Regions from separate parts of the Angustibacter luteus genome, predicted to be linked through region 4. Evidence: predicted binding sites of a transcription regulator. Region 4 holds the regulator's gene; each other region holds the start of a gene.

Region 1 (7,774 bases), on a different contig from region 4:
GCAGCAGCAGCACGTCGTCGAAGGTCAGGCCCAGGGCGGCGAACTTGTCCGGGACGGCGTTGCCTTCGTGGCTCATGCGGGCCTCTCTCGCGCGCGGGGATCGATGTCCCAGCGTACCTGCGCGGGAGGGGAGGTCAGTGCACCAGACCCCAGCGGAAGCCGACCGCGACGGCCTGGGCGCGGTCGGCCGCACCCATCTTGCGGAACAGCCGGCGCGCGTGCGTCTTGACGGTGTCCTCGGACAGGTACAGCTCGCGCCCGATCTCGGCGTTGGAGCGCCCCCGGCTCATGCCGGTGAGCACCTGCATCTCGCGCTCGGTCAGCGTCGGCTGCGGGACCGCACCGGCCAGGCCGGTCGCGGGGTCGGCGTGCCGGCGGCCGGCGACGTCGGTCAGGGACTGGACGACGGTCGCGGCGAGCTCCTCGCGGGTGGCGTCCTTGACGACGTACCCGCGAGCGCCGGCGGCGATGGCGCGAGCGACGCCGTCGACGTCCTCCGCCACGGTCATCATGAGCACGCACGCCTCGGGGTGCAGCGCGATCAACCGGCGGGTGGCCTCGGTGCCGCCGATGCCGGGCATCCGGACGTCCATGAGCACCAGGGATGGGCGCTCGACCGGCCAACGGGCGAGCACCTCCTCGCCACTGGAGGCGGCGAGCACGCGGGTCACGCCGGGGATCGTCGCCACGGATCGGCGCAGCGTCTCCCGCGCGAGCGGCGAGTCATCGCAGACGAGCACAGTCGCCATGCGCGGTGTCCTCCAGGTCCGGTCCTGCCGTCCACCCCCGTGGGCGGTCGGCGGCACGGCCTGAGCTCGACCGTGTCCGGATGCTTCATCGGCACGAACCGCACCGGACCTGAGCACTAGCCCGATCGGGTGCTACCCGGCGGTCACAGGATCGAGGCGATGATCTCCTCGACCGTGTCGGTGAGGGACTCGACCGAGGTCACGTACGGCGGCACGTCCCGTCCCCAGCCCGGGCCACCGACGAGCACCCGGGGGGCCGGACGCACCCGGGCGAGCTCTGCGAGGACGTCGGTGGACTGCACGGGCATCGAGGCGTACAGCATCACGACGGCGGGACCGCTGCGCCGTACGGCGGCGAGCAGCGCGTCATCCGGCACCCGCATGCCGAGCTGGCGGACCAGCACGCCACGCTCGGCCAGCGCGGCGGACACGGCGTGCAGCGGCAGGCTGTGCTGCTCGTCCGTGGGACAGGCCAGCACGACCTGGGCGGTGTTGCGCGGACGCTCGAGGGTCACGGTGGTGGCGTTGAGCACGCTGGTCAGGCACTCGCTGAACAGGTGCTCGACCTCGACGCCCTCGCCGGTGGAGGCGAACCGCTCACCGAGGCCGATGAGCACGGGTGAGACGAGCGACTCCCACGTCGCCACGACGCCCTCGGTGCGGATCTGGCGCCGCAGCACCTCGGTGATCCCGTGCGCGTCGAGGGTCATGGACGCGCGGGCCAGCCCGCGCGCCGCGGCCGAGGCCTCGCGCAGCGGGACCACCCGCCCGCCGCCGGCGCGGGCGACGCGCTCGCCGACGACGTCCAGCTCGGTGACGCCGCTCTCCTCCGTCGGGTCACCGCTGAGTGCGTACTCGGCCGCCTGGGCGGGCGAGAGGCCCTCGTGGGTGAGCCGGCGCATGACCACCAGCCGGGCCAGGTCGGTCGAGTTGTAGCGCCGGTGCGAGCCGGCGGTGTGGTCGGTGGGCCCGAGGCCGTATCGGCGCGCCCAGGTGCGCAGAGTCGCCGGAGCGACGCCGAGCCGTTTGGCGACGGCCGCCACGGTCAAGGTCGACGACTCGGGCAGCCCCGTGTCCTGAGTCCGACGCTCGATCACGTCACACAGTCTCGACGGTGCGGGCTGTGCTCGCCACTCGGTCTCCAGATCGGCTGCCAGGTGCGGCTGGCGCGGGGTGACCGCTCGCCGCCCGCCGACGACCGCTGGGCGATGGACGGTGAGAGCGCGAGAAAGATCCTTAGACAGCCTCTTGAACTATGTCTGGCGCGGTTGTACGTTGATCTTGCGAATCGCTTCAAGGGTGGTTCAACCAGTGGAGAATTGATCATGCATCGCCTCGCTCGAGCCATGGGCGGGACCACGTTCGACGCAGTGGAAGGCCTTTCAGATGGCTGAGATCTCACGACTTCCCGGACCGGTAGCGGATCTGTGGGAGTGGCAGTACCAGGGCGCGTGCCGTCGGGTCGACTCGTCGGTGTTCTTCCACCCCGAGGGCGAGCGTGGCCCGACCCGCCGCCGCCGCGACGACGCCGCCAAGGCGGTCTGCTCCACCTGCCCGGTCATCGACGCCTGTCGTCAGCACGCGCTCACCGTTCGTGAGCCGTACGGCGTGTGGGGCGCGATGACGGAGGACGAGCGCGAGGCGGTCTACGCGCGGACCAAGGCGGACGGGCTGGCCACCGCCAGCTGAGGCCCGCGAGACAGCGAAGCGGCCCGCCCCCTGCTGGGGGCGGGCCGCTTCGTCGTGCTGGGTGGTGCTGGGTGGTGCTGGGTCTCAGACCTCAGTGGCCGTGACCGTGCCCGTGGCCGGTAGCGGACGGCTCGGACTCCTGCTCCTTCTTCTCCACCACGAGGGTGTCGGTGGTGAGCACCATGGAGGCGATGGACGCCGCGTTGCGCAGCGCCGAGCGGGTGACCTTGACCGGGTCGATGACGCCCTGGGCCATCAGGTCGCCGTACTCGCCGGTCGCGGCGTTCAGGCCGTGCCCGGCACCGAGGCCGCGGACCTTCTCGACCACGACGTAGCCCTCGAGGCCCGCGTTCTCCGCGATCCAGCGCAGCGGCTCGGCGGCCGCCTTGCGGACGATCGCCACACCGGTGGCCTCGTCGCCGGACAGGTCGAGACCGTCGTCCAGCACGGAGACGGCCTGCAGCAGGGCGGACCCGCCACCGCTGACGATGCCCTCCTCGATGGCCGCGCGGGTCGCCGAGACGGCGTCCTCGATGCGGTGCTTCTTCTCCTTGAGCTCGACCTCGGTGTGCGCGCCGACCTTGATCACGCAGACACCGCCGGAGAGCTTGGCGAGCCGCTCCTGGAGCTTCTCGCGGTCCCAGTCGCTGTCGGTGCGCTCGATCTCGCCCTTGATCTGGTTCATCCGGCCGCTGACCTCGGACGCGTCGCCCGAGCCCTCGATGATCGTCGTGTCGTCCTTCGTGACCACGATGCGGCGGGCGTGGCCGAGCTGCTCCAGGCCGACCTGGTCCAGCTTGAGGCCGAGCTCCTCGGAGATGACCTCCGCGCCGGTCAGCACGGCGATGTCGCCGAGCATGGCCTTGCGGCGGTCGCCGAAGCCGGGGGCCTTGACCGCGACGGCGTTGAACGTGCCGCGGATCTTGTTCACGATGACCGTGGACAGGGCCTCGCCCTCGATGTCCTCAGCCACGATGAACAGCGGCTTGCCGGTCTGCAGGACCTTCTCGAGCAGGGGCAGCAGGTCCTGGACCGCGGAGATCTTGGACTGGTGGATCAGGATGTAGGCGTCCTCGAGGACGGCCTCCATGCGCTCCGCGTCCGTGATGAAGTACGGCGACAGGTAGCCCTTGTCGAACTGCATGCCCTCGGTGAAGTCGAGCTCCATCGTGGTGGTCGAGGACTCCTCGACCGTGATCACGCCGTCCTTGCCGACCTTGTCGAACGCGTCGGCGATGAGCGCACCGACCGTGGCGTCCTGGGCCGAGATGGTCGCGACGTGGGCGATGTCGTCCTTGCCGTCGATGTCACGGGCGGCCTTGAGCAGCGCGTCGCTGACCGCGTCCACGGCCTTGTCGATGCCGCGCTTGAGGCTGGACGGCGCGGCGCCGGCGGCCACGTTGCGCAGGCCCTCCTTGACCATGGCCTGGGCCAGGACGGTCGCGGTCGTCGTGCCGTCACCGGCGACGTCGTTGGTCTTGGTCGCGACCTCCTTGGCGAGCTGGGCGCCGAGGTTCTCGTACGGGTCGTCGAGCTCGACCTCGCGGGCGATGGTCACGCCGTCGTTGGTGATGGTGGGAGCGCCCCACGCCTTGCTGATGACCACGTTGCGGCCCTTCGGGCCGAGGGTCACCTTGACGGCGTTGGCGAGCGCGTCGACGCCGCGCTCGAGCGACTTGCGCGCGTCGTCGTTGAACTCGAGGGTCTTGGCCATGTGAAGTCAGGTGCCTTTCGCAGAAGGGTTGCAGTACGCGACCGCCCCGGAAGGCACCGGAAGGCCGGGCCCGCCGGGGCGGTTGCTGTGCGGGCTCAGTCGCCCGCGGGTGTCACTTCTCGACGATCGCGAGGACGTCGCGCGCGGAGAGGATGAGGTACTCCTCGCCCGCGTACTTGACCTCGGTGCCGCCGTACTTGCTGTAGATGACCTTGTCGCCGACCTTGACGTCGAGCGGGACCCGGTTGCCGTTGTCGTCGATGCGGCCCGGGCCGATGGCCTTGACCTCGCCCTCCTGGGGCTTCTCCTTGGCGGTGTCCGGGATGACCAGGCCGGAAGCCGTGGTCGTCTCGGCCTCAACGGCCTGGACCACGATCCGGTCCTCGAGCGGCTTGATGCTGACCGACACTTGCTGACCTCCCCCTTCGGGAATGTCGCTGATGAACGAATGGTCTGATGGAGGCCGTCGCACCGCCGTCGCGGGGGTCGGAGCGGGGCTTCCGGTTGGCACACTCGGGGTGAGAGTGCCAACGCTGAATCTATGCCGACGGTTAGCACTCGGTCAACCCGAGTGCCAAACCTCGCCCCCACCCCGCGGTGATCATGCACCTTCGCCCCAACCAGCGGGGCGAACGTGCATGATCACCGCGTTCGCCCCGGGCCGGGGCGCAGTGACAGGATGAGGCGCACTGAGGCGCTCAGCCGCCGACCAGCCGCCGACCCACCCGGAGGATCGATGACCCAGCGCGTCGAAGCCGAGCTCGTGGCCAACGTGATCAAGGTGCTCGTGGCGCCCGGTGACACGGTGGCCGTCGGCGACATGGTCGTGCTGCTCGAGTCGATGAAGATGGAGATCCCGGTCGAGGTCGAGTGGGCCGGCACCATCGCCGAGGTGGGCGTCAGCGAGGGCGACGTGGTCAGCGAGGGCGACCTGATCGTCGTGGTCGACGACAAGTGACCCCGGTGGACCTCACCGGAATGCGTTCCCTGCTCACCCCGGACGGGTGGGCGCTGCTCGAGTCGCTCCCCCCGTACGACGAGAAGCTGGCCATCCCGCTCGGCGAACGGCTGCGCTCCGAGGGCCACGATGCCGCCACCGTCGCCGCGGCCCTGACCCAGTCGCGGCTGCGCGCGAGGGCGCACGACAAGCTCGGCCCCTTCGCCGACGCCATGCTCTTCACCCCCGACGGCCTGGAGCAGGCCACCCGGCTCGCCGTCGCCGCCCACCACGCGCGCCGGTACGTCGGCGCCGGGGTGCAGCGCGTCGCCGACCTCGGCTGCGGACTGGGCTCGGACGCGATGGCCTTCGCCGGGCTGGACCGCGCCGTCCTGGCGATCGACGCCGACGAGCTCACCGCGGCCTTCGCGACGGTCAACCTGCGGCACTGGGCGGACGTCGAGGTGCGCTGCCACGACGTCCTCACCCTCGACCTCGAAAGCATGCTCGAACCCCGCGACGGGGTGTGGCTCGACCCGGCCCGGCGGACGTCGTCCAAGGGTGGCGGCTCGCGGCGCACCTTCGACCCGGAGGCGTTCTCCCCGCCGTACTCGTTCGTGCTGGACGTCGCGCGCCGGTTCCCGGCGACGGGCGCCAAGCTGGCACCCGGCATCGCCCACCGCCTGCTGCCGGACGACGCGGAGGCGCAGTGGGTGTCCGTGCACGGGGACGTCGTCGAGTGCGCCGTGTGGTTCGGGCCGCTGGCGCGCGAGGGGGTCCGGCGCAGCGCCCTGGTGCTGGACGCGCGGGGTTCGGCGCACGAGGTGCTCGCGGACGACCAGGCCGACCGAGCTCCGGTCGGCGCGGTCGGCACGTTCCTGCACGAGCCGGACGGCGCGGTGATCCGGGCCGGTCTGGTCGGTGAGGTCGCGGCGCAGCTCGGCTCGCGGGTGTTCGACCCGACCATCGCGTACCTGACCTCCGACCAGCCGGTCGTGTCCCCCCTCGTGCACTCGTACGCGGTCGAGGAGGTGCTGCCGTTCCACCTCAAGGCGCTGCGGGCCCTGCTCCGCGACCGTGGCGTCGGCACGCTGACCATCAAGAAGCGCGGCAGCGCCGTCGACCCCGTGCAGCTGCGTCGCCAGCTCCGGCTGACCGGCGACGGCGAGGCCACCATCGCGCTCACCCGCGTCGGCGGCCGCCCCAGCGTGCTGCTCCTGCGCCCCCTCTGAGCGCGCCCGCGGATTGTCGCGGGGGCACCCCGCGACGAACCTATTGGAGTAACGGCACCCCGCGACAACACGGGAATGGAGCAACTCGCCCCAAGGGCCGCGGGACGGTGGGGTCGCCCTCAGCCGGTGTAGTCGAGGACGCCGTACTGCTCCCGGGTGCGCAGCGCCCACGCGGACGCCGGCACGCTGAGCAGCCCGGCCACCAGGATGACGCCCCCGAGGACGAGCCACCCCGGCTGCCCCCACTCGATGCACAGCAGCGCGATCAGCGGCGGCCCGACGATGCCGGACAGCGAGAAGCTCATCCCCGCGAAGCCCTGGTACTGCCCCTGCCGGTCGCGCGGCGCGAGCCCCATCTGCAGCCCCCACTGCCCGCCCGACCCGACCATCTCCCCCACCACGTGCACGCCGGCGCCGCCGACGACCAGCACCACGGCCGCCCAGGCGTCCCGCCCGCCGGACGCCGCGATCAGCGCAAATCCACCGAGGATCCAGAACCCGGCGCGGGCCAGCGCGCGGGACGACGTCAGCACGGTCGTCGCGCCGCGCGACAACCGCACCTGGAACAGGGCCACGGACACCGTGTTGACCAGCAGGACGACCGCGACCAGCGAGTGCGGGGCCGTCGTCCGGGTGGCGATCCACAGCGGGATCGCCAGCTCCATCACCAGGAAGTGGATCGCGAAGATCCCGGTGAGGACCGAGACGACGACGTACGGGGTGTCGCGCAGCACCTGCAGCCGCGGCGCGCCCTCCTCGCGCGGCGGCGCGGGCTCGACGTGCGGGAGCAGGCGCAGGGCGAAGGCCGTGGCGACGAAGGTGAGCGCGTCGAGGCCGAACACCGACAGGTAGGCCCAGGTCTGGTCGATCGCCAGCGCGACACCGCCGAGCAGCGCACCGAACGAGATGCCGACGTTCGTCACGGCCCGCAGGTACGCCTTGAACGCGACCGCCTGCCCGCCCTCGGCCAGCCGGGCGATCAGGCCGCTGCGCACCGCGCTGGCGCCGCGGTCGAACACGGCCTGGACGCCGAGCACCGCGCACAGCAGCCAGATGTTGTGGGTGACCATGAGCCCGACGCTGACCACCCCGGCCAGCGCCGTGAGGGCGCAGAGCACCTCACGCGGGCCACGGGTGTCGGCGAGGTGACCCAGCGGCACCTGCCCGAGCATCCCCGCGACCGCGCCGACGGACAGCGCCAGACCGACCTGGGTGGCCGGGATCCCCACCGCGTGGGTGAAGTAGAGCGCGAACGTCGTCATCATCGCGCCGTTGCCCGCCGTGTTGACCAGGGTCGCGACGGCCAGGGTGCGCAGGTTCGGGTCGACGGGGACGCCTCGCCGGGTCAGCTTGGCCGGGGCGGGGTCCTGGACGACGGTCATGCGAGCACCCTAACAAACTATCTCGACATCAAGATAGTTCATTTCGAGGCGACGGAGTCCAGCCACAGCCG
Region 2 (7,774 bases), on a different contig from region 4:
CTGCTCCGAGCCCGAGAGCGCGAACTCCTTCTCGATGATCTTCTGGGTCAGCACGAACCAGGTGTGGTCGTGGCCCGTGCCCAGGATGTGCTCGAGCGTGCCGAGGGTGTCGAAGCCCGGGAAGTACGGGACCGGCAGCCGCCGGCCGGTGGCGTCCAGCCACAGGGACGACGGCCCCGGCAGGATCCGGATGCCGTGGCCGGGCCAGATGGGATCCCAGTTCTGGATGCCCTCGGTGTAGTGCCACATCCGGTCGCGGTTCACGATCGAGCCGCCGGCGCTCTCGGTGATCGCGAGCATCCGCCCGTCGACGTGCGCCGGGACGCCGGTCAGCATCTCCCGCGGCGGCTCACCCATCGCCGTGGGCCAGTTCGCCCGGACGAGCTCGTGGTTGCCGCCGATCCCGCCGGAGGTGACCACCACGGCCTGGGCGCGCAGGGTGAACTCGCCCGTGGACGTCCGGGACGACGACTCGCCCCGCCGCACGTCGCTGGCCTCCAGCGTCACCCCGGTCACGCCGTCCACCGCGCCGTTGGTCGTCGTCAGCGCGTCCACCCGGTGCCGGAACGCCAGCCGGACCAGCCCGCGCTCGACCCCCGTCCGGACCCGCCGCTCGAACGGCTCCACGACGCCCGGGCCGGTGCCCCAGGTGATGTGGAACCGGGGCACCGAGTTGCCCGGACCGTCGGCGAGGTAGCCGCCGCGCTCGGCCCAGCCGACCACCGGGAAGAACCGGACGCCCTGCTCGCGCAGCCACTGCCGCTTCTCGGTCGCGGCCCACTCGACGTAGGCGCGGGCCCACCGGCGCGGCCAGTGGTCCTCGCGGTCGCGGTCGAAGCCGGCCGTGCCCTCCCAGTCCTGCCAGGCGAGGTCGAGCGAGTCCTTGATGCCCATCCGGCGCTGCTCGGGGCTGTCCACCAGGAACAGTCCCCCGAACGACCAGAACGCCTGGCCGCCCAGCGACTGCTCCGGCTCCTGGTCGACCAGGACCACCCGGCGTCCGGCGTCCACCAGCTCGGCGGTGGCGACCAGCCCGGCCAGGCCGGCTCCGACCACGATGACGTCTGCGTCCATGCCCGCGCTCATGCGGGGCATCGTTCCACGTCCGTCAGCCCAGGTAGGCCAGGTGCTCCTCGCGCGGGTCCAGCACCGCGGCGAGCCGCAGCCAGCGCCGGGCCAGGTCCTTCTCGCCCTGGCGCATCAGGGTGCGTCCGAGCAGGTGCGCGGACTCGGCGTCCGACGGATCGGCGGTGACGAGGCGCTCCGCGATCTCGCGGGCGCGGCCCAGCGCGGCGAACCGGTAGCTGGCCAGCGCCAGCAGCCGCTGGGCCGCGGGGGCGGCAAGGTCGTCGGCGGCCATCCGCTCCAGGGTCGAGATCGCGTGCCGCGGGTGGCCGTCGTCCAGGTACTGCTCGGCGAGCCGGAACAGCTCGTAGCCGTCCGGGGTTGTCATGGCCGTCGTCGTCATGGGCACGGAACGTGCTCAGGTGGCGGCGCATTCCGTGCCTTGCCCGTACACTTGGCACTCGATCGACCGGAGTGCCAGAGCCGGTGCGCACCTGTGGAGGACTTGGATGCCGACGTACGACTACGCCTGCACGCACTGCGACCACGCGTTCGAGATCGTGCAGTCGTTCACGGACGACGCGCTGACCGTGTGCCCCGAGTGCGGTGGCCGGCTGCGCAAGGTCTTCGGATCCGTGGGTGTCGTGTTCAAGGGGTCGGGCTTCTACCGCACCGACTCGCGCAACTCCTCCACCGTGCCGGCGAGCAAGTCGTCGGACGGCAAGTCGTCCGAGAGCAAGTCCTCCGACAGCTCGTCGTCGAGCGGCTCGTCCTCCGACAGCAAGTCCTCGTCGTCCTCGTCGTCGGACAGCAAGGCGTCGAGCTCGTCGTCCACGGGTTCGGGCGGCTCCACCTCCGCCGCCTGACGGTCCTGTCCCACGGGACGGCGCTTGGTCCCGTTGTCCACAGGGCGCCGTCGCGACCACCGCCGCGGGCCGCGGGCCCCCTAGGGTTGGCGTCATGACCGATCCGGCCCACGCCCACGCTTCCCGTTCTGCCACAGCGACGTCAGCCCCGATCGGGGTGATCGGCGGGTCGGGGTTCTACTCCTTCCTGGACGACGCGGCCGAGGTCTCGGTGCCGACCCCGTTCGGCGAGCCCAGCGGGCCGGTCACGCTGGGGGCGGTCGGTGGGCGCGAGGTCGCGTTCATCGCGCGGCACGGCAAGGACCACCGCTTCCCACCGCACCGGGTGAACTACCGGGCGAACCTGTGGGCGTTGCGGGCGGTCGGCGTGCGCCAGGTGCTGGCCCCCTGCGCCGTCGGGTCGCTGCGCGCCGAGAACGGGCCGGGCACGATCGTGCTGCCCGACCAGGTCGTCGACCGGACCTGGGGGCGCGAGCACACCGTGTACGACGCGGAGGGTCCGGTCGTGCACGTGTCGATGGCGGACCCGTACTGCCCGCGCGGGCGACGCGCCGTCCTGGCCGTGGCGCAGGCGCAGGACGAGCAGGTGGTGGACGGCGGCACCCTCGTCGTCATCAACGGCCCGCGGTTCTCCAGCCGGGCCGAGTCGCAGTGGCACGCCGCTGCGGGCTGGTCCGTCGTCGGCATGACCGGCATGCCGGAGGCGTCCATCGCGCGCGAGCTCGCGGTGTGCCTGACCTCGATCGCCCTGGTCACCGACCTGGACGCCGGTGTCGAGGAGGGCCAGGGCGTCACCCACCACGAGGTGCTGGAGGTGTTCGCGCACAACGTCGAACGACTGAAGGCGATGCTCTCGCAGGTGATGCCGACCATGCCGGACGACGACGAGTGCGCCTGCCGGCACGCGCTCGACGGTCAGCGGCTGCCGTTCGACCTGCCGTGACGCGGCTGCTCGACCGGCTGCGCGCGCGTTCCGAACGGACCCCGCCGGCCGGCGTCGGCGGCTGGGTCCCGTTGCGCCGCAGGGGGCACGGGCTGCGCCGCTGGTTGGCCGCGGGCTGCGCGGCGGCCGCGACCGCCGTCGCGCTGGGCACCCTGGCCCCCGATCCGCGCCCTGGCGTGCCGGTGCTGGTGGCGGCCCGCGACGTGCCGGCCGGCGCGGCCCTGCAGGACGGTGACCTGGACGTCGTCCGCCGGCCGGCGACCGAGGTTCCGGCGCAGGCGCTCACGAGCACTGATGCCGCCGTGGGCCGGGTCGTGGCCGCCCCACTGCGAGCCCGCGAGGTGCTGACCCGGTCGCGCCTGGTCGGCCGCAGCCTGCTGGCGGCGCGGCCGGCCGGTGACGTGATGGTCCCGGTGCGAATGGCGGACGGCGCGGCCAGTGCCCTGCTGACGCCGGGCAGCCGGGTCGACGTGCTGGTGGCCGCGCCGGACCAGCCCGCCGCCCGCACCGTGGCGCGCGGGGCGACCGTGCTGGCCGTGCCGGGCGCCGCGTCGTCCGGCGCCAGCACCGGTGGCAGCACCCTGCTCGGCGGGTCGGCCGCCACGGATCCTGGGCAGGGTGGGCTCGTCCTGCTCGCGGTGCCAGCGTCCACGGGCAACGACTTGGCCCAGGCGGCGGTCGTCGGCCAGCTGTCCTTCCTGGTCCGCTAGCCCCGCCCCACCCGCACCATTCGCGCTCTCCGTGGTTTTCCGGGCAGCACAGCCACGGGTAGCGCGAATGGTGCGTGGGGGATCCGGGTCACGTGACGGTCGGAGGCGGCGGTTGCGCTACGTTCGATGCGTTCCGGAACTCGAGCAGATGGGCGATCAGATGCTGAAGGGCTTCAAGGACTTCCTGATGCGTGGGAACGTCGTCGACCTCGCGGTCGCCGTCGTGATCGGCGCTGCGTTCGCACTCGTCGTCAAGTCGCTCCTCGACGGGTTGATCAACCCGCTGATCGCAGCGATCTTCGGCAAGCCCGACCTCACGGGCGTCGGCAACTTCACCATCAACGGTGCCAACTTCTCGATCGGCCTCGTCCTGACCGCCGTGATCAACTTCGTCATCATCGCCGCGGCGATCTACTTCATCGTCGTCGTGCCGATGAACCACCTGGCCGAGCGGCGCAAGCGTGGCGAGGAGCCGGAGCCCGAGGCGCCGAGCGAAGAGGTCATCCTGCTCACCGAGATCCGCGACCTGCTCAGCCGCACGAGCGGCGCGCCGACCCAGGAGTAGCACTCACTCCCAGTGCGGCGGGCGCTGCTCGTGCAGCCACTGCTCGTGCTGGTCACGCTTCTCGTCCCGGTCGGGCGCCTCGCCCCACCCGGCGTCCGTATCGTCCTTGGTCTGCTCCCCCGCTGACTCGCTCGCGGGGCCGCCGGTCGCCGGGCGGGTGGCCCGGCGTCGGCGCCGGGGGCCCGGCGTCGGCTCCTCGGACGGCGTCACGACCCGCCACCCGTGCGTACCCGCGCGATCGCGGCGTCCACGGCAGCGTCGATCCGGCTACCCCGACGGCTGAAGCCGAGCTGCTGACGGGTCAGCGCGGCGACCTCGTCGTGGGTGCGCAGCAACGTGTCCGAGCAGATCCAGCCGACGACAGCGTCCAGGTCCGCCTCGGTGTAGTCGTCGATGGGCAGCCCGGACGGCACCCGAGGGCGCGGTCCCACCCGCTGACCGGCCGACGTCCCCGACCCGCCGGGCGCGGGCTCGTCGCCGTCCCACTGCACCTGCGGCCCGGACGGCGCGACCGGAGCCAGCACCGGCGCCGCCGTCGCGGTGGCCGCCGAGGAGGCCCGGCCCACGGCCGCCCGGATCCGGGCCACCTCGCGCGCCGGGTCGCGGAACACGTCGGTGGACCACACCCGCAGGTGCCGCCAGCCCAGCCGCTCGAGCTGCTCGCTGCGCAGCCGGTCCCGCTCGCGCGAGCTGGTCACCGCCGCGTAGCCGGGACCGTCCGACTCGACGGCCACCAGCAGCGGTCCGCCGACCTCCCCCACCGCGAGGTCGATCCGCGCGTCAGACGCACCGTGCTGCTCGACCACCTGCAGGTCCTGTCCGCGCAACCGCACGGCCAGGTCCCCGAGCAGCGCGTCCGCATGCGGCGCGTCCGCCTGCGGCGCGTCGCCGAGCGACGTATGCCGCCCGCCATCCGCAGCCGATTCCGCCGGTGCGGCAACGGTTTCGACCGGGAGCTCACCACCACTGGCCGCGTACGCCAGGTACTCGCGCAGCAGCTTGGCCCCCTCGGCGGACAGCCGGGTCGGGTCCAGGTCGGCTGGCCCGAACGAGGCCACCACGGTCATCCGTGCGCGGGCCCGGGTGATCGCCACGTTGAGCCGGCGCTCACCGCCGGCCTGGTTGAGCGGCCCGAACCGGTGCAGCACCCGGCCGTGCGGCGTCCGCCCGAAGCCGACGCTGAGGATGATCGCGTCCCGCTCGTCGCCCTGCACCCGCTCCAGGTTCTTCACGAAGAAGCGCTCGCGGCCCGGCGCGGTGAGGAACTCCGCGACGTCGGGGTGCTCGGGCAGGGCCAGCCGCAGCGCGTCGTCCAGCCGGGCGGCGTGTCGCAGACCCAGGGCGATGACGCCCAGCGACTCGTGCGGGCGGGTGCGGGCGTGCTCGATGACCAGCCGCACCACCTCGGCCACCTCGGCGTCAGTGCTCTCCACCGACTCGGCGTCGGGCGCGAGCACCCCGCGGCCGTCGACCTCGACGAACGAGAGCACCTGACCCGAACCGGCCGCCGGGAAGGTCACCAGCGACCCGTCGTACACGTGCTGGTTGGCGAACGAGACGAGCCGCTCGTCCCGGGACCGGTAGTGCCAGCGCAGCTGGGCCACGGGCAGGCTGGCCGTCAAGGCGTCCAGCACCGACTCGAACCCCTCGGTGTAGGGCTCGTCGGCGTGCGCACCGGCCGCCGCGTCGTCGGGGACGGCGCTGGTGAAGAAGGCGGTCGGTGGCAGCTGTCGCTCGTCGCCGGCGACGACGACCTGCCGGGCCCGGCTGATCGCGGCCACTGCCTGGGACGGCGGCACCTGGGAAGCCTCGTCGAACACCACGACGTCGAACTGCTCGCCCGGCGGCAGCACCTGTGACACGACGAGCGGGCTGAGCGCCCAGCAGGGCTTGGCCGCGCCGAGCACGTCTGGTCCGCCCACCACCAGGTCGCGCAGCGGACGGTGCCGGCGCTGCTTGGCCGCCTCGGCGCGCAGCAGGGCGGCCTGCTCCGGGAACCGGTCCAGCGTCGCCACCAGCCGCTCGGCCGTGGCCCGGCGCACCCGCGCCGCCCCGGCGGACAGGTGCTCGCGGTCCGCCGCCGCGAACTCGGCAGCGACCTGGCGCAGCAGGTCGCCGTCGTGCGCGCCGTACCGCGGGTCGCCGACCGCCAGGTCCTCCAGCACCGACGTCCACCAGACCAGCTCAAGCTCGGCGCCGACGTCCTGCGCCGCGACGTCCCGAGCCGCCAGGTCGGCCAGCAGGGGCTCCAGGCCGGCGGCCCGCAGCCGCTCGCGCAGGGCCACCGTCCGCGGGATCACGGGCAGGGACGTCGTCCGCTCCCCGAGCAGCTCGAGCCGCCCGGCCAGCAGGCCGAGGTCGGTCTCGGCGAGGTCGCCGCCCGCGGGGGTCGTGGCCAGCCGCTCGGCCAGCCAGGTCATCGGCTCGGCCGCGTCCAGGTAGGCGTGCTCGGCGTCGTCCAGGCCCGCGGGCAGGGCGGGACGCGCGCCGCGGCCGGCCAGCACCTGCCACTCCTCGCGCTGGCGGTGGGCGAGCTCGAGGGCCGCGTGCAGGTCCGGCGGCGGGGCGCCGGGTCGCAGCAGCCGGCGGGCCGCGCGGGCCAGTCGCCGCCGCTGCCACCAGCCGAGCTCGATACCTCGCTCGGTTCGCCACTCCCGCGTCGCCGTGGCCGCGACCGCGTCGGCCAGCGACGTGTCGAACACGTTGGGGGAGAACACGTCCAGCGTGCGGCGCACCGAACCGACCAGGCCGAGGTTGCGGCCGAGCTCGGCCATGCTGGCGGCGGGCGGCATGCCCGCCTCGGCCAGCACCGGCGGGACGACGGACAGCGCGGCGGGCAGGGCCTCCTGGCTCAGCAGGGTGACCTTCTCCAGCGCCTCGCGGGCCTCGTCCGGGGTGCGCAGCAGCGCACCGAACCAGGGGTCGTCGTCCGGGGCGGTGCGGAAGGCGCCGAGGCTGGCGGCCTCGCGCAGCTCCTCGCGCAGCGCGTCCAGCTCGGTGCGGTCGAGCGCCTTCAGCGCCGCGCCGCGCACCCGGACCCGCGAGCGCGGCGCGGGACGGCGGTCGGTCAGCCCGGCGAGGGCCTGCTGGGCGTCGTAGGCGCTGACGTGCCAGGGGTCGCGCCCGGCGTGCAGGGCCTGCACGTGCCCGGTCAGCCGGCCGCGCCGCTCGAGTAGGGTCGACGTGACGGCCTCGAGGTCCGGGCGAGGCACCCGGCCGGCCCGTTCCAGGGTCAACGCGATCTCGCGGGCCACCCGGCGCCGGTTGGTGGCGCCGTCGTGCAGGTCGAGCACGAGGTCGTCGAGCCCGACGGCGGCCAACCGGGAGAGCACGGCGTCGATGGCTGCGCGCTTCTCGGCGACGAACAGCGTGCGCTTGCCGGCCGCGGCCAGGCTGGCGACGAGGTTGGCGATGGTCTGGGACTTCCCGGTGCCGGGCGGGCCCTTGACGACCAGGTGCGAGCCGGCCAGGACGGCGTCCACGACCGCCTCCTGGGACGCGTCGGCGTCCAGCACGAGGAACTCGGTGCTGGGATCCGCGTCCGCGGGGCCCGGCTGGCCGACCGGGCGGGCGGCCACGGCGGCCAGCGCGCCGGCGTCCCCGGCGAGGGCCGCGACGACGTCGT
Region 3 (7,774 bases), on a different contig from region 4:
GTCGCCATGATCACCTGGCCGGCGAACCGACCCTGCCATCACCCGGGATGACGCCCGCCGCGTCCGGCCTATCCGACAGCCGAGGCCACCGGGACTCCGAACGACGTGCCACGCTCGACCAGGCCCGTGCGCTCCCGACGTCTCGTCATCGACGTCGCCCGCTCGGCAAGCCGCTCGGGGGTGGAGCACCGGTCTCCTGACCGCCCACCTCAGTCTGCTGTCGGCGCCTTCCGCTCGGGTTGCCCCGGTCTTCCGGCCCCGCATGCGTTCTGCGGTGTGGGAGATTTCTATCCTCCGATCCGACTGCCGCGCAAGGGTTTTGGCGAGATCTCGTCGGAAGAATTTTGGCCGGGTCGCCGCCGGCTTGTGGATCATCCTGTGGACCAGGTGTGGATCACATGTGGACGACGAACCGGCCGTGGGACGGGAGTGGCGTCCCCCAGCGCGCCGCCGTCCCCTGCCGTCATCAACAGGCTGTGGACGCGCTGGGGACGACCGCTGTGGACAATCGCGGGGAACACCGAACCCCCTGTCCACCATGTGGACAGGGGGTTCGGGTCGTTCAGACGCTGTGAGCCAGCGCGGCGGGACTCAGAAGTCCATGCCGCCCATGCCACCGTCGCCACCGGGCATGGCCGGAGCGGCCTTCTCCGGCTTGTCGGCGATGACGGCCTCGGTCGTCAGGAACAGCGCGGCGATCGACGCGGCGTTCTGCAGCGCGGACCGGGTCACCTTGACCGGGTCGTTGATGCCGGCCTGCAGCATGTCGACGTACTCGCCGGTCGCGGCGTTCAGACCCCAGCCCGACTCGAGGTTGCGGACCTTCTCGGCCACGACCCCACCCTCGAGACCGGCGTTGATCGCGATCTGCTTCAGCGGAGCCTCGACGGCGACCTTGACGATGTTCGCGCCAGTGGCCTCGTCACCCTCGAGCTCGAGCTTGTCGAAGGCGGTCTTGCCGGCCTGGATGAGAGCGACGCCACCACCGGCGACGATGCCCTCCTCCACGGCGGCCTTCGCGTTGCGCACCGCGTCCTCGATGCGGTGCTTGCGCTCCTTCAGCTCGACCTCGGTCGCTGCGCCGGCCTTGATGACGGCGACGCCGCCGGCCAGCTTGGCCAGCCGCTCCTGCAGCTTCTCGCGGTCGTAGTCCGAATCCGACTTCTCGATCTCGGCGCGGATCTGGTTGACCCGGCCGGCGATCGCCTCGGCGTCGCCAGCACCCTCGACGATGGTCGTCTCGTCCTTGGTGATGACCACCTTGCGGGCCCGGCCGAGCAGCTCGATGCCGGTGTTCTCCAGCTTCAGGCCGACCTCCTCGCTGATGACCTCACCACCGGTCAGGGTGGCGATGTCGGCGAGCATGGCCTTGCGGCGGTCACCGAAGCCCGGGGCCTTGACGGCGACGGACTTGAAGGTGCCACGGATCTTGTTGACGATGAGCGTCGAGAGAGCCTCGCCGTCCACGTCCTCCGCGATGATGACCAGCGGCTTGCCGGACTGCATGACCTTCTCGAGCAGCGGCAGCAGGTCCTTGACGGTCGAGATCTTGGAGTTCGCGACGAGGATGTAGGGGTCCTCGAGCTCGGTCTCCATGCGCTCGGTGTCGGTGACGAAGTACGCCGAGATGTAGCCCTTGTCGAAGCGCATACCCTCGGTGAGCTCGAGCTCGAGGCCGAAGGTGTTCGACTCCTCGACGGTGATGACACCTTCCTTGCCGACCTTGTCCATCGCCTCGGCGATGAGCTCGCCGATCGAGGAGTCACCGGCCGAGATGCCGGCGGTCTGCGCGATCTGCTCCTTGGTCTCGACCTCGCGGGCCGAGGCCAGCAGCTGGTCGGACACGGCCTCGACGGCCTGCTCGATGCCGCGCTTGAGGGCCATCGGGTTGGCGCCGGCAGCCACGTTGCGCAGACCCTCGCGCACCATCGCCTGAGCCAGCACCGTGGCGGTCGTCGTGCCGTCACCGGCGACGTCGTCCGTCTTCTTGGCGACCTCCTTGACCAGCTCGGCGCCGATCTTCTCGTAGGGGTCGTCGAGCTCGATCTCCTTGGCGATGCTGACACCGTCGTTGGTGATCGTGGGGGCGCCCCACTTCTTCTCCAGGACGACGTTGCGTCCCTTCGGGCCGAGCGTGACCCGGACGGCGTCGGCGAGGGCGTTCATGCCCCGCTCGAGCCCGCGGCGGGCCTCCTCGTCGAAGGCGATGATCTTGGCCATGCTTCGGGTTCCTCCCGTGATCGGGTGGTGGTGACCGGTCGGTGCCCGCGACGGACGACCGCCGTTGCCGCGCTCTGGTCACGCGACGCTCGACGGCCTCACTGATCGGTCGACGTCAGGTAGCACTCACGTCGTGCGAGTGCTAGGTCAATGATTAGCACTCGGCACCCCCGAGTGCAAATGCCTGGACCCCTACCGCCGCGCGCCGCGCCGGACGATCATGGGCGCCATGAGGCTGAGCAGCCGGGACTGGACCCGTCGGGTGGTGAACGTGCTCACGTTGGCCACGCCGGTCGGGCTGGCCCTGGCCAGGTCGGGCCACGCCCGGCTGGTGCCCGGGCCGCGCGGCACCTGGGTGGCCACCGGCTACCGCTCCCGCTTCCCGGCTCCGCGGGCCCCCGCGGTGACGATCGGGGACGTCGTCCTGCTCCGGCTGGACGACGAGCGCCTGGCCCGCCGCCCGCTGCTGCTGACCCACGAGTCGCGGCACAGCGGCCAGTGGGCGTGCTGGCTCGGCATGCTCGGGTTCCCGGTCGCGTACGGGGTGGCCAGCCTGCTGTCGTGGTGGAAGGTGCGGGACTTCGCGCTGGCCAACGTGTTCGAGGTGCGCGCCGGACTGGTCGAGGGCGGGTACCTGAGACCGGGCGAGTCGGTCAGCTCGGGTAGTCGGCGCCCAGCACCGCAGTGACCCGGGACGAGCCGAAGTCCGCGGACTCCTGCACCGCGGCGGGGCTGCCCAGGTCGTCGGCGACGGCCTGCGCCGTCGCCTGCAGCGAGCCCTTGCCGTAGAAGATCGTCGTGCCGGTGACGGAGCCGGTGTAGTTGCCGGTGCTCCGGATCGTCCAGCCCGCGTTGCGCAGCTTGGTCGCCGCACCGGCGGCCAACCCGCCGCGCTTGGTGGCGTTCAGCACCGCGACCGGCTGGCTGTGGTCCACCGTCGGCGTCTGGGTGGTGCTCGCGGACTTCGTGCTGGTCGGTGAGGCGGTCTTCGTGCTCGACGAGGACTTGGTGGAGGTGCCCTTGGTCGTGGTGCCGGTCGCCCCCGAGGTCACGCCCGTGTTCGAGCTGGCCTCATCGGTCCCGCCGCCACCCCACCAGCCGGTGGCCCACACCACGATCAGCACGACCGCCACGGCCGCGACCAACCAGGGGACGGCACCGGCCGGGCCCAGGCCCGGTGGACGGTGCGCGCCGCGGCGCTCGTGGAACGTCTGGCTCATGCTGCGAACGCCCTCAGGGTCAGACCTTCATGCCGAGGCGACGGGCCGAGCGGGCCCGCTGACGCGAGGCGCGCATGCGGCGCAGCCGCTTGACCAGCATCGGGTCGAGCTCCAGCGCGTCCTGCCGGTCGATCAGCGCGTTGAGCACCTGGTAGTACCGGGTGGCGGACATGTCGAACAGCTCGCGGATCGCCTGCTCCTTGGCGCCGGCGTACTTCCACCACTGACGCTCGAAGGCCAGGATCTCGGCGTCCCGCTCGCTCAGGCCCGACGCCTCGCCCACCCCGGCAGAGCCGTGGCCAGCGGTGCGGGGGTCGGTCGTCGCGGCATCCATGCCCACCAGGGTAGACGGTGAACCACACCGATGTCATTCGACCCGCTGGGTGAATGCCAGCCCCTGCGCCAACCCCCTAGGCCATCGTGTCCAGGATCGTCGAGATGTCCGCCTCGCTGGTGTTCGGGTTGACGATGGCGAACCGGGTGACGGTCTCCCCCTCGTGCGTGGTCGGGACGACGAACGCGAAGTTCGCCAGCAGCAGGCGGTCCGACCAGCGCTGGTACTGCTGCGGCGTCCAGCCCACCCGGCGGAACACGACGACCGAGGTGTCGGGCTCGCGCAGCAGCTCCAGGTAGTCGCGCTGCTCGACCTGCGCGGCGGCGAACCGGGTCACCTCGAGGGTGCGCTCGACCGCGGCGGCGTAGGCGTCCGTACCGTGGGTGGCGAGGCTGAACCAGAACGGCAGCCCGCGCGCCCGCCGGGTCAGCCCGACCGAGTAGTCGGACGGGTTGAACTCGGCCGACTCGGTCAGCACGTCGAGGTAGCCGGCCTTCTGGGTGTGCGCGGCCCGGCCGAGCTGGGGGTCGCGGTAGATCAGCGCGCAGCAGTCGAACGGCGCGAACAGCCACTTGTGCGGGTCCACGATGAACGAGTCGGCCTGCTCGATGCCGTCGTAGCGGGCCCGGATGCTGGGGGCGGCCAGCCCGGCGCCGCCGTAGGCGCCGTCCACGTGGAACCAGACGCCGAGCTCGGCGCAGACCGCCGCGACCGACGCGAGGTCGTCGACGATGCCGAAGTTCGTCGTGCCGGCGGTGGCGACGACCGCGAACAGCCCGTCGGTGCCGGTGGACGCCAGCGTCGCCCGCAGGTTCTCGCCGGTCAGCCGGCCGGCGTCGTCGACCGGGACGCCCAGGAAGTCGACGTCCATGATGTCGCAGGCGCTCTTGATGGACGAGTGCGCCTGGGTGGTGCCGGCGACCTTCCAGCGGGTCGGCTGCTCGCCGCCCTCGCGGCGGGCCGCGTGCCGGGCGGCGACGAGCGCGGACAGGTTGCCGATGGTCCCGCCGGGCACGAACACCCCGCCCGCCGACTCGGGCAGCCCGGCCAGGTCACTGATCCAGCGCAGCGCCGCGTTCTCCGCGTGCACCGCGCCGGCGCCCTCCAGCCAGGACCCGCCGTAGATGGACGACGCCCCGACCACCAGGTCGAACAGGGTGCTGGCCTCGGTGGGCGCACAGGGGATGAAGGACAGGTAGCGCGGGTGGTCGGTCGAGATGCAGGCCGGGGCGAGCTCTCTGGTGAAGAGCTCGAGGGCCGCCACGCCGCCGAGGCCGTCGGCGGTGATGGTCTGCCCGGCCACCTCGTCGAGCTCCGCCTGCGTGCGCGGGCCGTCCAGCGGCACCGGGTTCATCCGCGAGCGGCGCAGCGTGTAGTCCAGGACGGCTTGGCTCAGGGCCTCGACGTCGGCGTCGAAAGAGTGCACGAGAGGGAAGTCTAGGGGCCCTCAGTGCGCGCTCAGCACCTCCTGCACGGCGGCCTCCTCGTCGGTTCGGACGTCGACCTGCGGGCTGGGCCTGACCAGCGACATCAGCGCGCCGGCCACGCACATCACCGCGGCGGCCAGGAACACGACGACGAGGCCGTCGTGCAGCGGGCCGGAGATGAGCTGCGGGAAGAACGTCTTGCCGACCAGGTTCGCGGCGTGGTCCGGCGACAGCTTCGCCAGCACGTCGGGGCCGACCATCTCGCGCATCGGGTTGTAGCCGAGGAAGGCGGCGAACAGGCTGCCCACGGGCGGCAGCCCGGCGATCGTGTGCGCGGTGTCGGCCGGGACGCCCTGCGCGGTCAGGCTGCTGCTCAGCTGGGCGGGCAGGTGCTTGGCCAGCCCGGCGATCATCAGCGAGAAGAAGATGCCGATCGACAGCAGCATGCCGGCGTTCATGAAGGTGGCGCGCATCCCCGAGGCGGCGCCGCGGTCCTGCGGCTGGACGCTGCCCATGATCGCGCTGGTGTTGGGCGCGGCGAACAGGCCCGAGCCGATGCCGTTGAGCGCGATCAGCGCCGCGAACCAGCCGTAGTGGAAGTTCACCGGCAGCAGCAGCAGGCCGACGAAGGACGCCGCAGCGACCATCAGCCCGACGAACGCGAACAGCCGGGAGCCGTACTTGTCGGACAGGTGGCCGGACACCGGGCCCGAGACCAGGAAGCCGATGGTCAGCGGCACCAGGTAGATGCCGGCCCACAGCGGGGTGGACTCGTAGTCGTAGCCGTGCAGCGGCAACCAGACGCCCTGCAGCCAGATGATCAGCATGAACTGCAGGCCACCGCGGGCGATGGAGGACAGCAGGGTGGCCGCATTGCCGTAGGCGAACGTGCGGTCGCGGAAGAGCTCGAGGTGGAACATCGGGTAGGTGACCCGGCGCTCGACGAACCAGAACGCCACGAGCATGGCCGCACCGCCGATCAGGCCGGCCAGCACCCACGGGTTGGTCCACCCGGTGTCGTGGCTGCCGTACGGCTGGATGCCGTAGGTGATGCCGGCCAGCATCGCCGTCAGCCCGGCGCCGAACAGGACGTTGCCGACCCAGTCGATGCTCCCCTTGCCGCGGCTGGTGAGCTCGTGCAGCGACCGGTAGGCCCAGACGGTGCCCACGATGCCGATCGGCACGGAGACCCAGAACACCGAGCGCCAGTGCCACTCGGACAGCACGCCGCCGAGCACGAGCCCGATGAAGGAGCCGGCGAGCGCCGCGACCTGGTTGATGCCCAGCGCCATGCCGCGCTGCTCGGTCGGGAAGGCGTCGGTGAGGATCGCGGTGGAGTTCGCCATCAGCATCGCGCCGCCGACGCCCTGGACGACGCGGAAGCCGATCAGCCACAGGGCGCCCGCGCTGCCGGTCCACGGGACGAGCGCGAGCGCGACGGAGGCGGCGGCGAACACGGCGAAGCCCGCGTTGTACATCTTGACCCGGCCGTAGATGTCGCCGAGCCGGCCCAGCGAGACGACCAGGACGGCGGTGACCAGCAGGTAGCCCATCAGCATCCAGAGCAGGTAGCTGACGTTGGACGGCCGCAGCGGGTCGAGCTGGATACCGCGGAAGATCGCCGGCAGCGAGATCAGCACGATGGACGCGTTCACGGTCGCCAGCAGCACCCCGAGCGTCGTGTTCGACAGCGCGACCCACTTGTAGTGCGGGTGGGCGGAGTCGTATCGGGGGTTGGGCACGGGGCCTCCAGAGAAAGATACTTAGACTCGGTATGTAATCTACGCCCGCACTCCCGCGCCGCGCCAGCAGGGTTCGGGGGCCGCGCACTAACGTGTGCGGACGTGGCGAGGGCACTGAGCGAGCTGATGGACGACGGCTGGGCGCAGGCGCTGGCGCCGGTGGCCGACCAGGTCGCGCAGATGGGCGACTTCCTGCGGGCCGAGTTGGCCGGCGGCGGGCAGTACCTGCCGGCCGGCGAGCGGGTGCTGGCCGCGTTCGAGCGGCCGTTCGCGGACGTCCGGGTGCTCGTCGTCGGCCAGGACCCCTACCCGACACCCGGTCACGCCGTCGGGCTGTCCTTCTCGGTGGCGCCCGACGTCCGGCCGATCCCGCGCAGCCTGCAGAACATCTACCGCGAGCTGAACGCCGACCTGGGCGTGGCACCGCCCCCGCACGGTGACCTGACCGCGTGGTCCGACCAGGGCGTGCTGCTGCTCAACCGGGTGCTGACGGTGGCGCCGGGAGCGAGCGCGAGCCACCGGGGCAAGGGCTGGGAGGCCGTGACCGACCAGGCCATCCGCGCGCTGGTGGCCCGCGGCACCCCGCTGGTCGCGCTGCTGTGGGGCAAGGACGCGCAGACCCTGCGACCCCTGCTCGGGGACACCCCCGTGGTGGCCAGCGCCCACCCGAGCCCGATGTCCGCCGACCGCGGGTTCTTCGGGTCGCGCCCGTTCAGCCGGGTCAACGAGCTGCTGGTCGCCCAGGGCGCCGAGCCGGTGGACTGGTCGCTGCGGTGAGCTCGGCAGCCCGCCCGCCCCGCCAGGCCCGGCTCGTCCTGCTGGACGTCGGCG
Region 4 (7,774 bases):
CGGGCCTGTTCGGCGAGAACCTGCGCACCACCGGCCTGGACCTGAGCGCCGCCGTGATCGGCGAGCGGTGGCGGATCGGCGCGGACGAGGACGGCGTCGTGCTGGAGGTGACCTCGCCGCGGGTGCCGTGCGCGACCTTCCAGCGCTGGATGAACGAACCGCACTGGGTCAAGCGGTTCACCGAGCACGGGACGCCGGGCTCGTACCTGCGGGTCCTGCGCGAGGGCAGCATCGCGGCGGGCGACCGCATCGCGATCGAGCACCGCCCCGCCCACGGAGTCACGATCGCCGACTGCTTCCCGCGGGTGGGGGCGGTGGCGGCGCAGCGACTGCTCGACGCCCAGGCGGCCGGCGAGGTCGCCCTGCAGCCCGAGCTGCGCCGGTCCTGCGAGCAGGCGGTGGCCCGGGCCGCCTCGGCCTGAGGGACCATGGGCGGGTGCCCAGTGCCCTGCCCGACGGTGACGCCGCGCCCGCGGACGGTGCGCTGCCGTCGTCCGCGCTCGACTCCCTCGGGAACACTGCCTTCGGCGTCTACCTGCACGTGCCGTTCTGCGCAGTGCGCTGCGGGTACTGCGACTTCAACACCTACACGGCCACCGAGCTGGGCGGCGGGGCCAGCCAGGCGACCTTCGCCCGGACGGCGTTGAGCGAGCTCGCGCTCGCCCGTCGGGTCCTCGGGGAGGACGCCCCGCCCGCCGCGACCGTGTTCGTCGGCGGTGGCACACCGACCCTGCTGGACCCGACCGACCTCGGCCTGCTCGTCGAGGGCGTGCGCGCCACCTTCGGCCTGGCCGACGGCGCCGAGGTCACAACGGAGGCGAACCCCGACTCGGTCACTGCGGAGTCGCTGAAGGTGTTGCGAGACAGCGGTTTCACCCGGATCAGCTTCGGCATGCAGTCGGCCGTTCCGCACGTCCTGGCCACGCTGGACCGCACGCACGACCCGGAGCGGGTGCCGCGGGTCGTGCAGTGGGCCCGGGCGGCCGGGCTCGACGTCAGCCTCGACCTGATCTACGGCACGCCGGGGGAGTCGCTGGGCGACTGGGAGGCCAGCCTGCGCGCCGCGCTGGCGTGCCAGCCAGACCACGTCTCGGCGTACGCGCTCGTGGTCGAGCAGGGCACCCGACTGGCCACCCGGGTGCGCCGCGGCGAGGTGACCATGCCGGACGACGACGACGAGGCTGACAAGTACGAGCTCGCCGACGCGGTGCTCACCGGTGCTGGGCTCGGCTGGTACGAGGTCAGCAACTGGTCGACGTCGCCCGCGACCCGCTGCCGGCACAACGTCGGGTACTGGGCCGGCGGTGACTGGTGGGGGGTCGGTCCGGGCGCGCACAGCCATGTCGGCGGCGTGCGCTGGTGGAACGTCAAGCACCCCAGCGCCTACGCCGATCGCCTCGCGGCCGGGGTCAGCCCGGCCGCCGCGCGCGAGGTGCTCGACGCCGACCAGCAGCACGCCGAGCGGGTGCTGCTCGGCGTCCGGCTGCGCGAGGGTCTGGACCTGGCCGGGCTGGACGGGCCCGGCCGCCGGGCGGTCGCCGGGTTGGTGGCCGACGGGCTGTTGGACGGCACGGCCGCGATCGGCGGGCGCGCGGTGCTCACCCGCCGCGGCCGCCTGCTGGCGGACGCGGTGGTCCGCGCACTGCTGCCCTGAGCGGACGTGCCGGACGGGTCAGCGCACCATGTCCGGGGTCAGCGGGTAGTGGAACTCCTGCCCGCGGTTGGCCGCGACCGCTCCCATGATCTGCAGCACGACCGAGCCGATCACGATGACCAGACCGACCGGGATGATGATGAGCAGCCCGATCCCCATCGTCACGATGGCGAGCGGGACCGCGAGCACCAGCGTCGCGAAGGTCACGATGAGCAGCATGATCTGGAAGTTCAGGGCGCCGGCGGCGTGCCGGCGCACGAACGGCGAACGCTCCTTGTACATCAGGAAGACCACCAGCGGCCCGAGGACCGGCAAGCCCACGACGCCGCCGAGCCACGGCGACAGGTGGGCCAGCATGCCCCAGGTCCGCTCGTCGGAGGGGTTGAGGGGCACGGGGTAACCGGGCGGGTACGGCATCTGGCCCTGGTACGGCGGCTGGCCCTGGTACGGCGGCTGGCCCTGGTACGGCGGCTGGCCCTGGTACGGCGGCTGGCCCTGGTACGGCGGCTGCGTCATCACTTCACCAGGCGCAGCGTGAGCGGGTAGCGGTAGTGCTCACCGCGGTTGGCGGCGACCCCGCCGATGATGCAGAAGATGACGTTGGCGACCCACACCACGCCGGGCAGGAAGCTCAGCAGCCCCAAGGTGATCCCCGCCACGACACCGGCCGCGACGAGCGCGATGAGGACCGTCAGCTGGAAGTTCAGGGCCTCCTTGCCCTGGTCGTCGACCAGCTCGGAGCGCTCGCGGTAGATCAGCCAGACGATGAGCGGCGCCAGGAAGCTGATCGCCATCCCGCCGAGGTGGGCGAGCATCGCCCACAGCCGCGCGTCCGAGTCGTTCAGCGGAGCACCCGGTGCCGGCGCTGCGGGCGCGGCGGCCGGGGGAGGCGTCGGCTCGGGCCGCTGCTCGGGCGTCTGCTCGCTCACGTGCTCTCCTGAGGTGGTGTGCCGACTGGACTGGTCAGCGTAGGGGGTGCGGGCCGTGGCGTCATCGGTCCTGGGAATCCGCCGTGACGAAGTCGATGAGCTCCTCGACCCGGCCGAGCAGCGCGGGTTCGAGGTCGGTGTACGACGTGACCTCGGCGAGGATCCGCCGCCAGCCCTGAGCGACATCGGCCTGGTCCGCGTGCGGCCAGCCGAGGTGGGCCAGCACGCCACGCTTCCACTCGACGTCGCGCGGCACCGTGGGCCAGGCGGTGAGGCCGAGTCGCTGCGGGCGGACCGACTGCCAGACGTCCACGTAGGGGTGGCCGACCACCAGCAGCTGCCCGCGAAGGCCGGGCTGCTGGACGGCCTCGGCGACGAGCCGGGACTCCTTCGAGCCCGGGACGAGGTGGTCCACCAGCACGCCCAGGCGGCGTCCCGGCCCGGGGGAGAAGTCCTGCACCGCGGCGGCCAGGTCGTCGACGCCGTCCAGCATCTCGACGACGACCCCCTCGACCCGCAGGTCGTGCCCCCAGACCTTCTCCACGAGCTCGGCGTCGTGCTTGCCCTCCACCCAGATCCGCGACCCACGTGCCGTCCGCGCCCGGTGGTCGGCGACCGCCCGGGAGCCGCTCGCCGTCCGGGTCGGTGCCGGCGGGGCAGCTGGGGCGCGCGGGGCCACCAGCACGACGGGCGCGCCGTCCAGCAGGAACCCCGGTCCGAGCGGGAACCCTCGGGTGCGGCCTCGGCGGTCCTCCAGGTGCACGACGTGGACGCCGCCCGCCTTCTCGGTGCGCACGACCGCTCCGCACCAGCCGGTCTCGACGTCCTCGACGACCAGGCCGGTCTCGGCGCTGACCGGCGTGCTGCGGCCGCGCGGAGGCTTCTTCCAGTCCCCGGCCAGCACGTCGTCCCCGTAGCGGTCCACGGCGGCGATGCTAGGCGAGGACGTAGACTGGCACTCGCGCCCGTGGAGTGCCAGGTTGGGTGCCGGACGACGACGAGGAGGTGCCCGTGAGCGACGAGCGACGGCTCGCCGTGCTGCGCGCCATCGTCGAGGACTACGTGGAGACCCGCGAGCCGGTCGGTTCCAAGGCCCTCGTGGAACGCCACCGCCTCGGCGTGTCGAGCGCCACGATCCGCAACGACATGGCCGCCCTCGAGGACGAGGGCCTGATCACCCAACCGCACACCAGTGCCGGCCGGGTGCCGACTGATGCCGGCTACCGGGTGTTCGTCGACCGGCTGTCCACCTTCAAGCCCATGTCGTTGCCCGAGAAGCAGGCGATCCACGGGTTCCTGGCCGGGGCGGTCGACCTGGACGACGTGGTGGACCGGACGGTCCGGCTGATGGCCTCGCTGACCCACCAGGTCGCCGTGATGCAGTACCCCTCGCTGACCCGGTCCACGGTCCGGCACATCGAGCTCATCCCGATCGCGCCGCAGCGCCTGCTCGTCGTCGTGATCGCCGGCACCGGCCGGGTCGAGCAGCGGGTGCTCGAGACGGAGTCGGTGCTGGACGACGCCGTGCTGGGTGAGATCCGGGCCCGGATCAACGCCGAGTCCGCCGGCCTGCTGCTCACCGACGCCGCGACCCGCCTGCAGGACCTGCCGGAGCAGCTCCCCGCCGAGGACCGCGACCTGGTCCGCTCCATCGTGCGCGCGCTGGACGACGCGCTCGTCGAGGAGCGCGAGGAGCGGGTGGTGCTGGCCGGCGCGAACAACCTGGCGCGGTTCGGCCAGGACTTCCCGGACAGCATCGGCCCCGTCCTCGACGCGCTCGAGGAGCACGTCGTCCTGCTGCGGCTGCTCGGCGAGCTGTCGCACGACCCGAACGCGGTCGCCGTCCGGATCGGCAGCGAGCTCCAGCACGAGGGTCTGCACGGCACCTCGGTGGTGAGCAGCGGCTACGGCAGCGGCCAGGACGTCGTCGCCGCGCTGGGCGTGCTCGGACCGACGAGGATGGACTACCCGACCACGATGGCCACCGTGCGCGCCGTCGCCCGCTACGTCTCCCGGGCCCTCGACGGGTAGGCCGCCCCGCCGTCCGGCAGCCGCAGACCACGCCATCCCGACCGTGTGAAGAGAAGGACCCTTGAGCGACCACTACGAGACCTTGGGCGTCGCCCGTGACGCCACGCCCGAGGAGATCAAGAAGGCGTACCGCAAGCTCGCCCGTCAGCTGCACCCCGACGTGAACCCGACGCCCGAGGCCGAGGACCGGTTCAAGTCCGTCAGCGCCGCGTACGACGTGCTCAGCGACCCCGCGAAGCGGGCTGGCTACGACCGCGGTGGCGACGCCTTCGGGGCGGGGGCGGCCGGTGGGTTCGGCCAGGGCTTCTCGTTCACCGACATCATGGACGCGTTCTTCGGCGGCCAGGGCGGGCCCGAGCGGGGCCCGAGATCGCGCCAACGCCGGGGTCAGGACGCGCTGATCCGGGTGCAGATCGACCTGCGGGACGCCGTGTTCGGCACCGAGAAGGAGGTCTCCGTCGACACCGCGGTGGGCTGCCCGACCTGCCACGGTGACGGCGCTCAGCCCGGCACCGGGACCCGCACCTGCGACGTGTGCGGTGGACGCGGCCAGGTCCAGCAGGTCCAGCGCTCGTTCATGGGCAACGTGATGACCTCCCGGCCCTGCGCGACCTGCCAGGGCTTCGGCACGGTCATCGCGAACCCGTGCATCCAGTGCTCCGGCGAGGGACGGGTGCGCTCGCGCCGCTCGCTGACCATCCGGATCCCGGCCGGTGTCGACACCGGCACCCGGATCCAGCTCGCCGGCGAGGGCGAGGTGGGCGCCGGCAACGGCCCCGCCGGTGACCTGTACGTCGAGATCGTGGTCGCGGCGCACCCGACGTTCGTGCGCCGCGGGGACGACCTGCACGCGACCGTGTCGCTGCCGATGACCGCGGCCGCGATGGGAACGAGCATCACGCTGGACACGCTGGACGGCGACCAGACCCTGGACGTCGCCGCCGGGACCCAGTCCGGTCAGGTGACCACGCTGCGCGGGCTCGGGGTGACCCGGTTGCGGGGCCTGGGCCGGGGTGACCTCGTCGTGCACATCGAGGTGAGCACGCCCAAGAACCTGGACGACGAGCAGCGGGCGCTGCTCACCCAGCTGGCGAGGCTGCGCGGCGAGGAGCGGCCCGAGGGGCGGCTGGCGAGCCACGGCAGCGGGCTGTTCGGCCGGCTCAAGGACGCCCTGCAGGGCGGGCGTTGACGGCGCCGCTGTTCCTGGTGGAGCCGGACGCCCTGGAGGGCATCCGGCCAGGCGGCTCCGTCCTGCTCGACGGCCCGGAGGGGCGCCATGCCGCGACGGTGCGGCGGATCACCGTCGGCGAGCTCGTCGACGTCGCCGACGGGTCGGGGGTCCTGGCCCGCTGCACCGTGCTGGCCGTCGGGCGCGACGAGGTCACCCTGCGGGTCGATGCCCGCGACGAGGTGCCCGAGCCGGCCCCGCGCTTCGTCCTGGTCCAGGCCCTGGCCAAGGGCGAGCGGGACGACCTGGCGATCGAGGCCGCCACCGAGCTGGGCGTCGACGAGGTGGTGCCCTGGCAGGCCGAGCGCAGCGTCGTGGTCTGGCGCGGCGAGCGTGGGGTGCGGTCGCGGCGCAAGTGGGAGCAGACGGTACGGGCCGCGGCGAAGCAGTCCCGCAGGGCCCGGGTCCCGGTGGTCGGCGAACTGGTCGACCGGACTGCGCTGGTGCGTCGGGTGCAGGTGTCGACGCTCGCCGTGGTGCTGCACGAGGACGCCACCGCACCGCTGGCCTCGGTGGACGTGCCTCTGGCCGGCGAGGTGCTGCTGGTGGTCGGTCCCGAGGGGGGCATCAGTCCGGCCGAGGTCGATGCCATGGTGCTTGCGGGGGCGACCACCTGCCGGATCGGGCGTGAGGTGCTGCGTTCGTCGACCGCTGGGCCGGCCGCGCTGTCCGTGCTGAGCTCGGTTCTCCGCTGGCGCTGAGCGATTCGTCGGGATTGCCGTTGTCGGCGGTGGTTGATAGGCATGCTCCTGCTGCACCCGCCGCACCGACGATGTCGCGGCGGTCCTTGCCCACGACGACGTCCGGGGGGACGCCATGGCCACCGAAGGCCTGCTCGGTGACGCCGGTCCACAGGTCGAGCCCGACGCCGATCAGGACGAGGACGCCCGACGGCCGTTGAGCGTGGACGCGGCGCACGCGTACGTGGCCGCCGGAGCCCTGCGGGCGGGCTCACCGGGGCCGGTCGGGCTCGAGCTCGAGGCGCACGTCGTCGACCTGGCTGAGCCGTCCCGGCGACCGTCCTGGGCTCACCTGCACGCGGCGCTGGACTCGGTGCCGCGCCTGCCGGGCGGCAGCGTGGTCACCCTGGAGCCGGGCGGGCAGGTGGAGCTGTCGGGCCCGCCCGGGGCGGGCGTCGGCGAGGCGGTCGCGGGGGTGGCCGTGGACCACGCGGCGCTGCGCCGGCACCTGGCCACCCACGGCTTGGGGCTGGCGCTGGTCGGCGCCGACCCGCTCCGGGAGGCCGCCCGGGTCAACCCGGGCCAGCGGTACGACGCGATGGAGCAGCACTGGCGGGCGACCGGGCAGGCGTCGGCCGGCCTGTCGATGATGTGCTCGACGGCGTCCCTGCAGGTCAACCTCGAGGCCGGGCCGACCCACGAGTGGGCGCGGCGGACCGAGCTCGTGCACCTGCTCGGTCCGGTGCTTGTCGCGGTCTCTGCCTGCTCACCGTGGTTGTCCGGCCGGGCCACCGGCTGGCGCTCGACCCGCCAGCGCGTGTGGGGTGACCTGGACGTGCTCCGGTGCGGGCCGTTGCGCGGCGGCCCAGATCCGGCCGCTGAGTGGGCCGACTACGCGCTCGACGCACCGGTGATGCTGGTCCGCTCCGGTGACCGGGTGGACCCGGTCCGAACCCGGATCCCGTTGCGCGAGTGGCTGAGCGGCGCCGTCCGGCTGGGCGACCGCCTGCCCGAGCGCAGTGACGTCGACCTGCACCTGACGACGCTGTTCCCCCCGGCCCGTCTGCGCGGCTTCATCGAGGTGCGGTACCTGGACGCCGTTCCCCGGCGCTGGTGGGGCGCCCTCGCCGCCACCCTGGTGACCCTGATGGACGTCCCGCAGGCGGCGGACCTGGCCGCGGCGGCGGCCGAGCCCGTCGGTCGGGAGTGGACGGCGGCCGCCCGAGACGGGCTCACGCACCCCGGACTGGCT

What was found. Region 4 encodes HrcA, which represses chaperone genes, less so after heat shock. Its sites were predicted from a motif close to GNTNGCACTCGGNNNNNCCGAGTGCNANC; they were not measured.
Region 1: a site for HrcA is predicted at 4,703-4,731, ahead of groES (co-chaperone GroES). Genes of this name have one in related genera too.
Region 2: a site for HrcA is predicted at 1,519-1,547, ahead of ABEB17_RS17495 (FmdB family zinc ribbon protein). Genes of this name have one in related genera too.
Region 3: a site for HrcA is predicted at 2,339-2,367, ahead of groL (chaperonin GroEL). Genes of this name have one in related genera too.

What each region holds. Positions count from the first base shown of each region.
Region 1 covers NZ_BAABFP010000002.1:889,611-897,384, forward strand. Annotated here, with positions in the region: gene guaB (IMP dehydrogenase) at 1-76, opposite strand, end outside; gene ABEB17_RS04255 (response regulator) at 135-749, opposite strand; gene ABEB17_RS04260 (MerR family transcriptional regulator) at 893-1,846, opposite strand; gene ABEB17_RS04265 (WhiB family transcriptional regulator) at 2,136-2,438, shown strand; gene groL (chaperonin GroEL) at 2,530-4,152, opposite strand; gene groES (co-chaperone GroES) at 4,265-4,561, opposite strand; gene ABEB17_RS04280 (biotin/lipoyl-binding carrier protein) at 4,889-5,110, shown strand; gene ABEB17_RS04285 (class I SAM-dependent methyltransferase) at 5,116-6,321, shown strand; gene ABEB17_RS04290 (MFS transporter) at 6,441-7,703, opposite strand; gene ABEB17_RS04295 (nucleoside hydrolase) at 7,742-7,774, opposite strand, start outside.
Region 2 covers NZ_BAABFP010000008.1:82,337-90,110, forward strand. Annotated here, with positions in the region: gene ABEB17_RS17485 (FAD-binding dehydrogenase) at 1-1,086, opposite strand, end outside; gene ABEB17_RS17490 (tetratricopeptide repeat protein) at 1,109-1,468, opposite strand; gene ABEB17_RS17495 (FmdB family zinc ribbon protein) at 1,575-1,931, shown strand; gene ABEB17_RS17500 (S-methyl-5'-thioadenosine phosphorylase) at 2,026-2,874, shown strand; gene cpaB (Flp pilus assembly protein CpaB) at 2,871-3,584, shown strand; gene mscL (large conductance mechanosensitive channel protein MscL) at 3,733-4,149, shown strand; gene ABEB17_RS17515 (hypothetical protein) at 4,153-4,359, opposite strand; gene ABEB17_RS17520 (AAA domain-containing protein) at 4,356-7,774, opposite strand, start outside.
Region 3 covers NZ_BAABFP010000008.1:187,285-195,058, forward strand. Annotated here, with positions in the region: gene groL (chaperonin GroEL) at 592-2,220, opposite strand; gene ABEB17_RS17950 (hypothetical protein) at 2,450-2,908, shown strand; gene ABEB17_RS17955 (LytR C-terminal domain-containing protein) at 2,874-3,440, opposite strand; gene napA (nucleoid-associated protein NapA) at 3,460-3,774, opposite strand; gene ABEB17_RS17965 (pyridoxal phosphate-dependent decarboxylase family protein) at 3,851-5,200, opposite strand; gene ABEB17_RS17970 (MFS transporter) at 5,222-6,943, opposite strand; gene ABEB17_RS17975 (uracil-DNA glycosylase) at 7,046-7,720, shown strand; gene ABEB17_RS17980 (phosphotransferase) at 7,717-7,774, shown strand, end outside.
Region 4 covers NZ_BAABFP010000007.1:517,745-525,518, forward strand. Annotated here, with positions in the region: gene ABEB17_RS16560 (MOSC domain-containing protein) at 1-422, shown strand, start outside; gene hemW (radical SAM family heme chaperone HemW) at 437-1,654, shown strand; gene ABEB17_RS16570 (DUF4870 domain-containing protein) at 1,673-2,170, opposite strand; gene ABEB17_RS16575 (DUF4870 domain-containing protein) at 2,170-2,583, opposite strand; gene ABEB17_RS16580 (DUF3097 domain-containing protein) at 2,645-3,508, opposite strand; gene hrcA (heat-inducible transcriptional repressor HrcA) at 3,595-4,614, shown strand; gene dnaJ (molecular chaperone DnaJ) at 4,676-5,803, shown strand; gene ABEB17_RS16595 (16S rRNA (uracil(1498)-N(3))-methyltransferase) at 5,800-6,543, shown strand; gene egtA (ergothioneine biosynthesis glutamate--cysteine ligase EgtA) at 6,659-7,774, shown strand, end outside.